One region of the Ramlibacter sp. MAHUQ-53 genome, then DNA from elsewhere that is predicted to be linked to it. Evidence: riboswitches for the same ligand, from Rfam matches in the RefSeq annotation. Region 1 holds a riboswitch; the other holds the start of a gene.
The links. Region 1 has a riboswitch for S-adenosylhomocysteine ahead of metH (methionine synthase). Riboswitches for the same ligand answer to the same signal wherever they lie in the genome.
Positions count from the first base shown of each region.

Region 2: linked by a shared signal. The riboswitch ahead of ahcY (adenosylhomocysteinase) and the one ahead of metH (methionine synthase) in region 1 are both predicted to bind S-adenosylhomocysteine.

Region 1 covers NZ_JBQWTS010000006.1:170,307-174,773, forward strand. The annotation lists gene ACT80S_RS11235 (homocysteine S-methyltransferase family protein) at 1-36, shown strand, start outside; gene ACT80S_RS11240 (hypothetical protein) at 58-1,197, opposite strand; S-adenosyl-L-homocysteine riboswitch at 1,292-1,363, shown strand; gene metH (methionine synthase) at 1,437-4,133, shown strand; gene ACT80S_RS11250 (IclR family transcriptional regulator) at 4,261-4,467, shown strand, end outside.
Region 2 covers NZ_JBQWTS010000013.1:54,898-59,364, reverse strand. The annotation lists gene ACT80S_RS17325 (TlyA family RNA methyltransferase) at 26-769, opposite strand; gene ahcY (adenosylhomocysteinase) at 786-2,222, opposite strand; S-adenosyl-L-homocysteine riboswitch at 2,292-2,363, opposite strand; gene ACT80S_RS17315 (c-type cytochrome) at 2,382-2,768, opposite strand; gene ACT80S_RS17310 (ATP-dependent DNA ligase) at 2,830-3,897, shown strand; gene ACT80S_RS17305 (peptide chain release factor 3) at 4,040-4,467, shown strand, end outside.

The sequences.
Region 1 (4,467 bases):
GTGCGCAAGGACTTCTTCTACAGGGACGCCGCGTAAGGCACGGGCGCGGCGCGGGCCTCACAGCACGTGGGGCTCGCCCACCTTCTGCGCGATGCAGCGGGTGACCGGCTGCAGGGACTGGCCGTCCCGCACGTCCTCCTCGGTGGCCGACTTCACCACGAAGCGCTGGTTCGGCAGCACCATGACCTCGCCCTCGTGCACCGTGGACAGCGCGTTGTAGAGGCTGAAGTGGACGGCCTTGACCCGCTGGCCCTCACCGCCGCGCATGACCAGGTGCACGTTGTAGCTGCGCAAGTCGGGCGTGACCCGCAGCACGTAGCTGCCCTCCGCCCGCACCGTGGCCGAGATGGGGCGGCTGAATTCGAATCCGGTGCCGGGTGCCAGCGGCAGGGCCTTGGTGCCCACCCACCCCTTGTGCACGTCGTCGCCCGTCACGCGGGCGTCGGGGAAGGCCCACAGGCGCTCGATGGCCTCGGTGAACGGCGCCGTCACGTCCTCCACCAGCAGGGCCACGTCCAAGGTGGCATGCATCGTCTTCAGGATGGAGGCCGCCCGGTAGAAGTTGAAGGAGCCGGTGGCGAAGTGGGCGTAGTCGCGGAGCTGGACCACGGTGCGCAGGTCCAGCCCGCGGTCGCCGGCCTGCTCGCGCATGCGCTCGACCTCGCGGCGCTCCTGCGGGGTGGGCAGCAGGATGCCCAGGGCCTTGTGGTCACCCGAACGGGTGGCCGCGGCATAGACCATGGCCTGCGCCCGACGGGTGGGGTGCTGCACCATGCGGGAGAACACCTTGCCCGACTCGGATTTCAGCGCGGCGTGGCCCGGCACGTCGGGGTCGGCATCGGGGGTGAAGGCCCGCAGCAGCCGGGGCGCGTGTTCCAGCGTCGTCGAGAGGTTGGCGTTGATGGTGCGGTTCAGGCGCAGGGTGTCCTGCTCCTCGGGCGAAAGGCCGGAGCGGGCCTGCGACCCCAGGGCCCGCCACTCCTCCGCCAGGGACTCGGCGAACTCCTCGTGCAGGCGCTCGATCGAATCGGCCCGGTGGGCCGAGGGGTGGTGGGGGTCGAGGTCAGACAGGCGGCTGCACAGGGCGTAGTTGAGCGAGGTCAGCGAGGACGACGAGCTGGCGGCCCGGGGCGTCGCCACTTGGGCGGCGTGGACCAGGGTGGGGGCGAGGAAGCGTTGGCTGGTGGTCTTGAACATGGCGGGTTCCTGCGGGCAAGACCGGTCCGTAACAACCACTCCGGTCGAGTTGCCTGCCCTGTCCCGCCCGCGGCGCAGCCGGTAAAATGCCGGTCCACTCAAGGAGCGCTGCAGCGCCGGGCCCGCCCGGCGTCAGGCTTGAGGAATCCAACCGCGCTCACCTAGCCCCGTGTTTCCCCGCCAGGTGAGTCCACATGCAGACCGACGCTCCCCATCCCGACACCCTTCCCGTCCCTCCCATGCGCCTCGCGGGCCTCGAACCCGTGCTGGTCGGCGAGAAGACGCTGTTCGTCAACATCGGCGAGCGCACCAACGTCACCGGCTCCAAGGCCTTCGCCCGCCTGATCCTGAACGGCCAGTTCGAGGAGGCCCTGGCCGTGGCCCGCCAGCAGGTGGAGAACGGCGCCCAGGTGATCGACATCAACATGGACGAGGCCATGCTGGACAGCCAGGCGGCGATGGTGCGCTTCCTGAACCTGGTCGCCAGCGAGCCCGACATCGCCCGCGTGCCGATCATGGTGGACAGCTCCAAGTGGGAGGTGATCGAGGCCGGCCTGCGCTGCATCCAGGGCAAGGCCATCGTCAACTCGATCAGCCTGAAGGAAGGCGAGGCCCCGTTCCGCCACCAGGCCAAGCTGATCAAGCGCTATGGCGCCGCCGCCGTGGTGATGGCCTTCGACGAGAAGGGCCAGGCCGACACCTACCAGCGCAAGATCGAGATCTGCGAGCGGGCTTACCGGCTGCTGGTGGACGAACTCGACTTCCCGCCCGAGGACATCATCTTCGACCCCAACATCTTCGCGATCGCCACCGGCATCGAGGAGCATGACAACTACGCGGTCGACTTCATCGAGGCCACCCGCTGGATCAAGCAGCACCTGCCCGGCGCCAAGGTCTCGGGCGGCGTGTCCAACGTGAGCTTCTCCTTCCGCGGCAACGACCCGGTGCGCGAGGCGATCCACACCGTGTTCCTGTACCACGCCATCCAGGCGGGCATGGACATGGGCATCGTCAACGCCGGCATGGTCGGCGTCTACGACGAGGTGGAGCCCACCCTGCGCGAGCGCGTGGAGGACGTGGTGCTCAATCGCCGGCCCGACGCCGGCGAGCGCCTGGTGGAGATCGCCGAGCAGGCCAAGGGCGCGGCCAAGGACGACAGCAAGCGCAACGAGTGGCGCAACGGCACGGTGGAACAGCGCCTGTCGCATGCGCTGGTGCACGGCATCACCGACTTCATCACCGGGGACACCGAGGAGGCCTACCGCAACGTGCTGGCCCAGGGCGGCCGCCCGCTGCACGTGATCGAAGGCCCGCTGATGGACGGCATGAACATCGTGGGTGACCTGTTCGGCCAGGGCAAGATGTTCCTGCCCCAGGTGGTGAAGTCCGCCCGCGTGATGAAGCAGGCGGTGGCCCACCTGATCCCCTACATCGAGGAGGAGAAGCGCCAGCAGGAGGCGGCCGGCGAGGACGTCAAGGCCAAGGGCAAGATCGTCATCGCCACCGTCAAGGGCGACGTGCACGACATCGGCAAGAACATCGTCACCGTGGTCCTGCAGTGCAACAACTTCGAGGTGGTGAACATGGGCGTGATGGTCCCCTGCCACGAGATCCTGGCGCGGGCCAAGGTCGAGGGCGCGGACATCATCGGCCTGTCGGGCCTGATCACGCCCTCGCTGGAGGAGATGCAGTACGTCGCCGCCGAGATGCAGAAGGACGAGCACTTCCGCCTGCGCAAGATCCCGCTGCTCATTGGCGGCGCCACCTGCAGCCGCGTGCATACGGCGGTGAAGATCGCGCCCCACTACGAGGGCCCGGTGGTCTACGTGCCCGATGCCTCGCGCAGCGTGAGCGTGGCCACCAGCCTGCTGTCCGAGCAGGCGGCCAAGTACATCGACGAGGTGAACGCCGACTACGAGAAGGTGCGCCAGCAGCACGCCGGCAAGAAGCAGGCGCCGCTGTGGCCGCTGGACAAGGCGCGCGCGAACAAGACGCCGATCGACTGGTCGGCCTACACCCCGCCGCAGCCGAAGTTCATCGGCCGGCGTGTGTTCCGCAACTTCGACCTCGCCGAGCTCGCGAAGTACATCGACTGGGGCCCGTTCTTCCAGACCTGGGACCTGGCCGGGCCGTTCCCCGCGATCCTGAAGGACGAGGTCGTGGGGACCGAGGCCGTGCGTGTCTACGCCGACGGCCAGCGCATGCTCAAGCGCCTGATCGAGGGCCGCTGGCTCACCGCCAATGCGGTCATGGGGCTGTGGCCTGCCAACACCGTGAACGACGACGACATCGAGCTGTACACCGACGAGTCGCGCTCGCAGGTGGCCATGACCTGGTACGGCCTGCGCCAGCAGGCCGAGAAGCAGGCGGTGGACGGCGTGATGCGCCCGAGCCGCTGCCTGGCCGACTTCGTCGCGCCCAAGGGCGTGGCGAAGGACTACGTGGGCGTCTTCGCCGTGACCGCCGGCATCGGCGTGGACAAGAAGGAGCAGTACTTCCTCGACGACCACGACGACTACTCCGCGATCATGCTCAAGGCCCTGGCCGACCGTCTGGCCGAGGCCTTCGCCGAGTGCCTGCACGAGCGCGTGCGCAAGGACCTGTGGGGCTATGCGGCGGACGAGGCGCTGTCCAACGAGGACCTGATCGGCGAGAAGTACCGCGGCATCCGTCCCGCGCCCGGCTACCCGGCCTGCCCCGACCACAGCGCCAAGCGCGGCATGTTCGAGCTGCTGCAGGCGCAGGAAATCGGCATGGGGCTGACCGAGAGCCTGGCGATGACGCCGGCCGCCAGCGTGAGCGGCTTCTACCTGGCCCACCCGCAGGCCACCTACTTCAACGTCGGCAAGATCGGCGACGACCAGGTGCAGGACCTGGCCCGCCGCCGCGGCGAGGAGGTGGCGCAGCTCGAGCGGCTGCTGGCGCCGAATCTCTGAGGCTGCCGTGCCGCTGGAGGCCGCGGCCCGCGGCACGACGCGGTGCCGGCCTCGCAGAGAGCCGTCGGGTCAGGTTGCTAGACTTGCCCAGCCGGGATGTGCCGGTGCCCGACGCCCGCCGACCGCCATGGCCACCAGCCTCAGCAAGATGCTCTCGATCCTCGAGTTGTTCGACGAGGGGCACGCGAACTGGACGGCGGATGCCATTTGCGAGCACCTGCAGCTTTCCACCTCGAGCGGCTACCGCTACATCCGCGAACTCTCGGCAGCCGGCCTACTGACCCGCCTGACCGGGGGCATGTATGTCCTCGGGCCGCGCGTGATCGAGCTCGAG
Region 2 (4,467 bases), on a different contig from region 1:
ATTCGAACAATCGGGGAATCGAGGGTCAACCGCCCTGGCGGGCGTGGATGAAGAACTCGCGGTTGCCGTCACCGCCGGCGATCGGGCTGTCGAACCAGCCCGCCACGCGCAGCCCCAGCGACTCGCAGCACACGCGCAGCCTGCGCTCCACCTCGGCGTACAGCGACGCATCGCGCACGATGCCGCCCTTGCCCACCTGCCCCGGCTGCAGCTCGAACTGCGGCTTGGCCAGCATCAGCAGGTCACCGCCCTCGGCCAGCAGCGGCGCCAGCGCCGGCAGCACCAGCGTGAGCGAGATGAACGACAGGTCGCCGGTGATGAAGCCGTAGGCCGCCTCGGGCAGGTCCGCCGCCACGAGGTGGCGCGCATTGATACGCTCCAGGCAGGCGACGCGCGCGTCGCCGCGGATGCGCGGGTGCAGCTGGCCGTGGCCCACGTCCACGCCCACCACGCGGGCCGCGCCCTGCTGCAGCAGGCAGTCGGTGAAACCGCCGGTGGACTGGCCCACGTCCAGGCACACGCGGCCCGCCACGTCGAGGCCGCTGGCGCGCAGCGCGCCGGCGAGCTTGAGGCCGCCGCGCGAGACATAGCGCACCTCGGCGTCGTCGGCCAGCTCGATCTCGCACCCGGCGGGCAGCTCCTCGCCGTTCTTGGCGACAGGCTTCCAGCCCTCGCGCGAGAGCCAGCGCATGCCCGAGGCGATCAGCCGCTGCGCCTGCGAGCGGCTGGTGGCCAGCCCGCGGTCCACGAGCAACTGGTCGGCGCGCATGCCGCTGCCTGCGCGATCAGTAGCGGTAGGTGTCCGGCTTGTACGGGCCCTGCTTGGGCACGCCGATGTAGTCGGCCTGCTCGTCGCTCAGCTCGGTGAGCTGCGCGCCGATCTTCTTCAGGTGCAGGCGGGCGACCTTCTCGTCCAGGTGCTTGGGCAGGGTGTAGACCTTGCCCACGTCGTAGCCCTCGGGGTGCGAGAACAGCTCGATCTGCGCGATCGTCTGGTTGGCGAAGGAGGAGGACATCACGAAGCTCGGGTGGCCGGTGGCGCAGCCCAGGTTCACCAGGCGGCCCTTGGCCAGCAGGATGATGCGCTTGCCGTCCTCGAAGATCACGTGGTCCACCTGCGGCTTGATCTCCTCCCACTGGCACTTGGCCTCGAGGGTCGCAACGTCGATCTCGTTGTCGAAGTGGCCGATGTTGCAGACGATGGCCTGGTCCTTCATCTTCGCCATGTGCTCGTAGGTGATGACCGACTTGTTGCCGGTGGCGGTCACGAAGATGTCGGCCTTGTCGGCGGCCCAGTCCATGGTCACCACGCGGAAGCCTTCCATGGCGGCCTGCAGGGCATTGATCGGGTCGATCTCGGTCACCCAGACCTGGGCCGAGAGGGCGCGCAGGGCCTGGGCCGAGCCCTTGCCCACGTCGCCATAGCCGGCCACCAGGGCCACCTTGCCGGCGATCATCACGTCGGTGGCGCGCTTGATGCCGTCCACCAGCGATTCGCGGCAACCGTACAGGTTGTCGAACTTGCTCTTGGTGACGGAGTCGTTGACGTTGATGGCGCGGAACATCAGCGTGCCCTTGGCCGACATTTCCTTCAGGCGGTGCACGCCGGTGGTGGTCTCCTCGGTCACGCCCAGGATCTGCGCGCTCTTGCGGCTGTACCAGGTGGGATCGACGGCCAGCTTGGCCTTGATGGACGCGAACAGGATGCGCTCTTCCTCGCTGCCGGGGTTGGTCAGGACGCTCGGGTCCCTCTCTGCGCGCTTGCCCAGGTGCATGAGCATGGTGGCGTCGCCGCCGTCGTCCAGGATCATGTTGGGGCCTTCGGTGGCCGAGCCCTTGGGGCCGAACTCGAAGATGCGGTGGGTGTAGTCCCAGTAGTCCTCGAGGGACTCGCCCTTGATGGCGAACACCGGCGTGCCGTTGGCGACGATGGCCGCGGCGGCATGGTCCTGGGTGGAGAAGATGTTGCACGAGGCCCAGCGCACGTCGGCGCCCAGCGCCTGCAGCGTCTCGATCAGCACCGCCGTCTGGATCGTCATGTGCAGCGAGCCGGTGATGCGCGCGCCCTTGAGGGGCTGCTTGGCCGCGAACTCCTCGCGGATGGCCATCAGGCCGGGCATCTCGGTCTCGGCGATGCGGATTTCCTTGCGGCCCCAGTCGGCCAGGGACAGGTCGGCGATGGCGCAGTCGGTCGTGGCTGCGGGCTTGAGGATGGCGTTCATGGGTGGCTCCAAGTCAGGTTCAACTGAAGGCCACGCCAGCCGGGGGAGGAGGCCTCACCGCACGGACAGCGTGGGTGAGCGTCGTTGCAAGAGATGGAATCCGAGCCTCGCACGGGACGTGCTGCAACGCTCCTCGGATGAAGCCCCGATTTTAGCGTGTCAGGGCTTGGCCCCGCGCGCCTCGCGTTTTTTCACCGCCGCCTCGATCCGCGCCAGCGTGGCGGCGTCGGGGTCGGGCCAGTTGCCGCCGCCCTGGCGGGCCATGTAGGCGACCGCCCGGGCGAGTTCCTCGAGGCTCAGGTCGGCGCGGCCGCCCTTGGGGGGCATCTGGCGGATGCCGGTCCAGGCGGTGGCGGTCAGGGCCGGCTGGCCCTCCCGGATCAGGGGTGCCCAGGCCTTGCGGTCCCCCAGCCGGGGGGCCTTGAGCAACCCCTCGCCGTGGCAGGCCATGCAGGCGTCGCGGACGATGGCCTCGCCGGAACGAGGGGCGGACTGGGCGCTGGCGGCCGTGGCGGCCGCCAGGAGGAGGGCGGGGATCAGGCGCATGACGGGACTATAGTGCGGCGCCCCGGTGCGGGCCGCCCCGGGCCAGTGGTAAAAGCGGGGCATGACCGCAGTGAACATGCCCGCCTCCCCGATCGACCCCATGCTGGCCAAGGTGGCCCCCGCCCTGCCCGAGGGCGACGGCTTCCTCTTCGAGCCCAAATGGGACGGCCTGCGCGCCCTGGTGTTCCGCACGCCCGCGGGCGTGGTGATCCAGGGCCGCGACCTCAAGCCCCTGAACCGCTACTTCCCCGAGCTGGAGAAGGCGCTGTCCGAGCAGCTCCCCAAGGGCTGCATCCTGGACGGCGAGATCGTCGTCTCCGGCCCGCAGGGGCTGGACGCCGAGTCGCTGCAGAAGCGGATCCAGATGTCCGAGTCCCTGATCGGGTTCCTGGCCCGCAAGGCGCCCTCCGCCTTCGTCGCTTTCGACCTGCTGGCCGCCGGCGGCCGCAGCACCATGGCCCTGCCCCTGCAGGACCGGCGCGCCCGACTCGAGCGCCTGCTGGCCGCCGCCAAGTCCCCCCTGCACCTCACCCCCCAGACCGCGGACCGGGCGGTGGCCCAGGACTGGCTGGCGCGCTTCCAGGGCGCCGGCCTCGACGGCGTCATGGCCAAGCCGGCCGACGCGCCCTACCAGCCGGCCAAGCGGACGCAGCTCAAGGTCAAGCACGCCCATACCGCCGATTGCGTGGTCGCCGGCTTCCACTGGCACACCGACCGCCAGGAGGCCGTCGGCTCCCTGCTGCTGGGGCTGTACGACGAAGCCGGCGTACTGCAGCCCGTGGGCACCGCCGCCACCTTCACCGTGGACATGCGGCGCGCGCTGGTGGCCGAACTGGCGCCCCTGCGCGAGAACGCGCTGGAGGGCCACCCCTGGCGCGACCAGGTGCAGACCCCGGAGAACCAGGGCGCCTGGCATGTGGGCAAGGCCCTGCGCTGGGAGCCGCTGCGGCCCGAGCGGGTGTGCGAGGTCAGCTACGAGCACCTGACCGGCAGGCGCTTCCGCGACGCCACCGCCTTCAAGGGCTGGCGCCTGGACAAGCCGGCGCACGCGTGCGGGTTCGACCAGCTGGCCGTGGCGACCCCGGCCGAACTCGGGCAGGTCCTCACGCCCTGGCTCAGGCGGGGCTGAGGCGGGACTCCCGGCGCGGCCGCCCCGCGCCGGCGGCCCGGCGGGATGGGCGCCGGCCAGGGCATCGGCGACAATCGGGGGTTCGGCTGCAGGCGCCCTGCAGTCTCCTGGCAACCTGCCGTCCCGACGGAGTTTCTTCCCTGTGTCCGCCTCACCGTTTGCCGCCGAGACCCGGCGTCGCCGCACCTTCGCCATCATCTCCCACCCCGACGCGGGCAAGACCACGCTGACGGAAAAGCTGCTGCTGTTCTCCGGCGCGATCCAGATCGCCGGCAGCGTGAAGGCGCGCAAGGCCTCGCGCCACGCCACCTCCGACTGGATGGAGATCGAGAAGCAGCGCGGCATCTCGGTGGCCTCCTCGGTGATGCAGATGCTGTATCGCGACCACGTGATCAACCTGCTGGACACCCCCGGCCACAAGGACTTCTCCGAGGACACCTACCGCGTGCTGACCGCGGTCGACGCCGCCCTGATGGTGATCGACGCGGCCAACGGCGTGGAGGCGCAGACGCGCCGCCTGATCGAGGTCTGCCGCCAGCGCAACACCCCCATCATCACCTTCGTCAACAA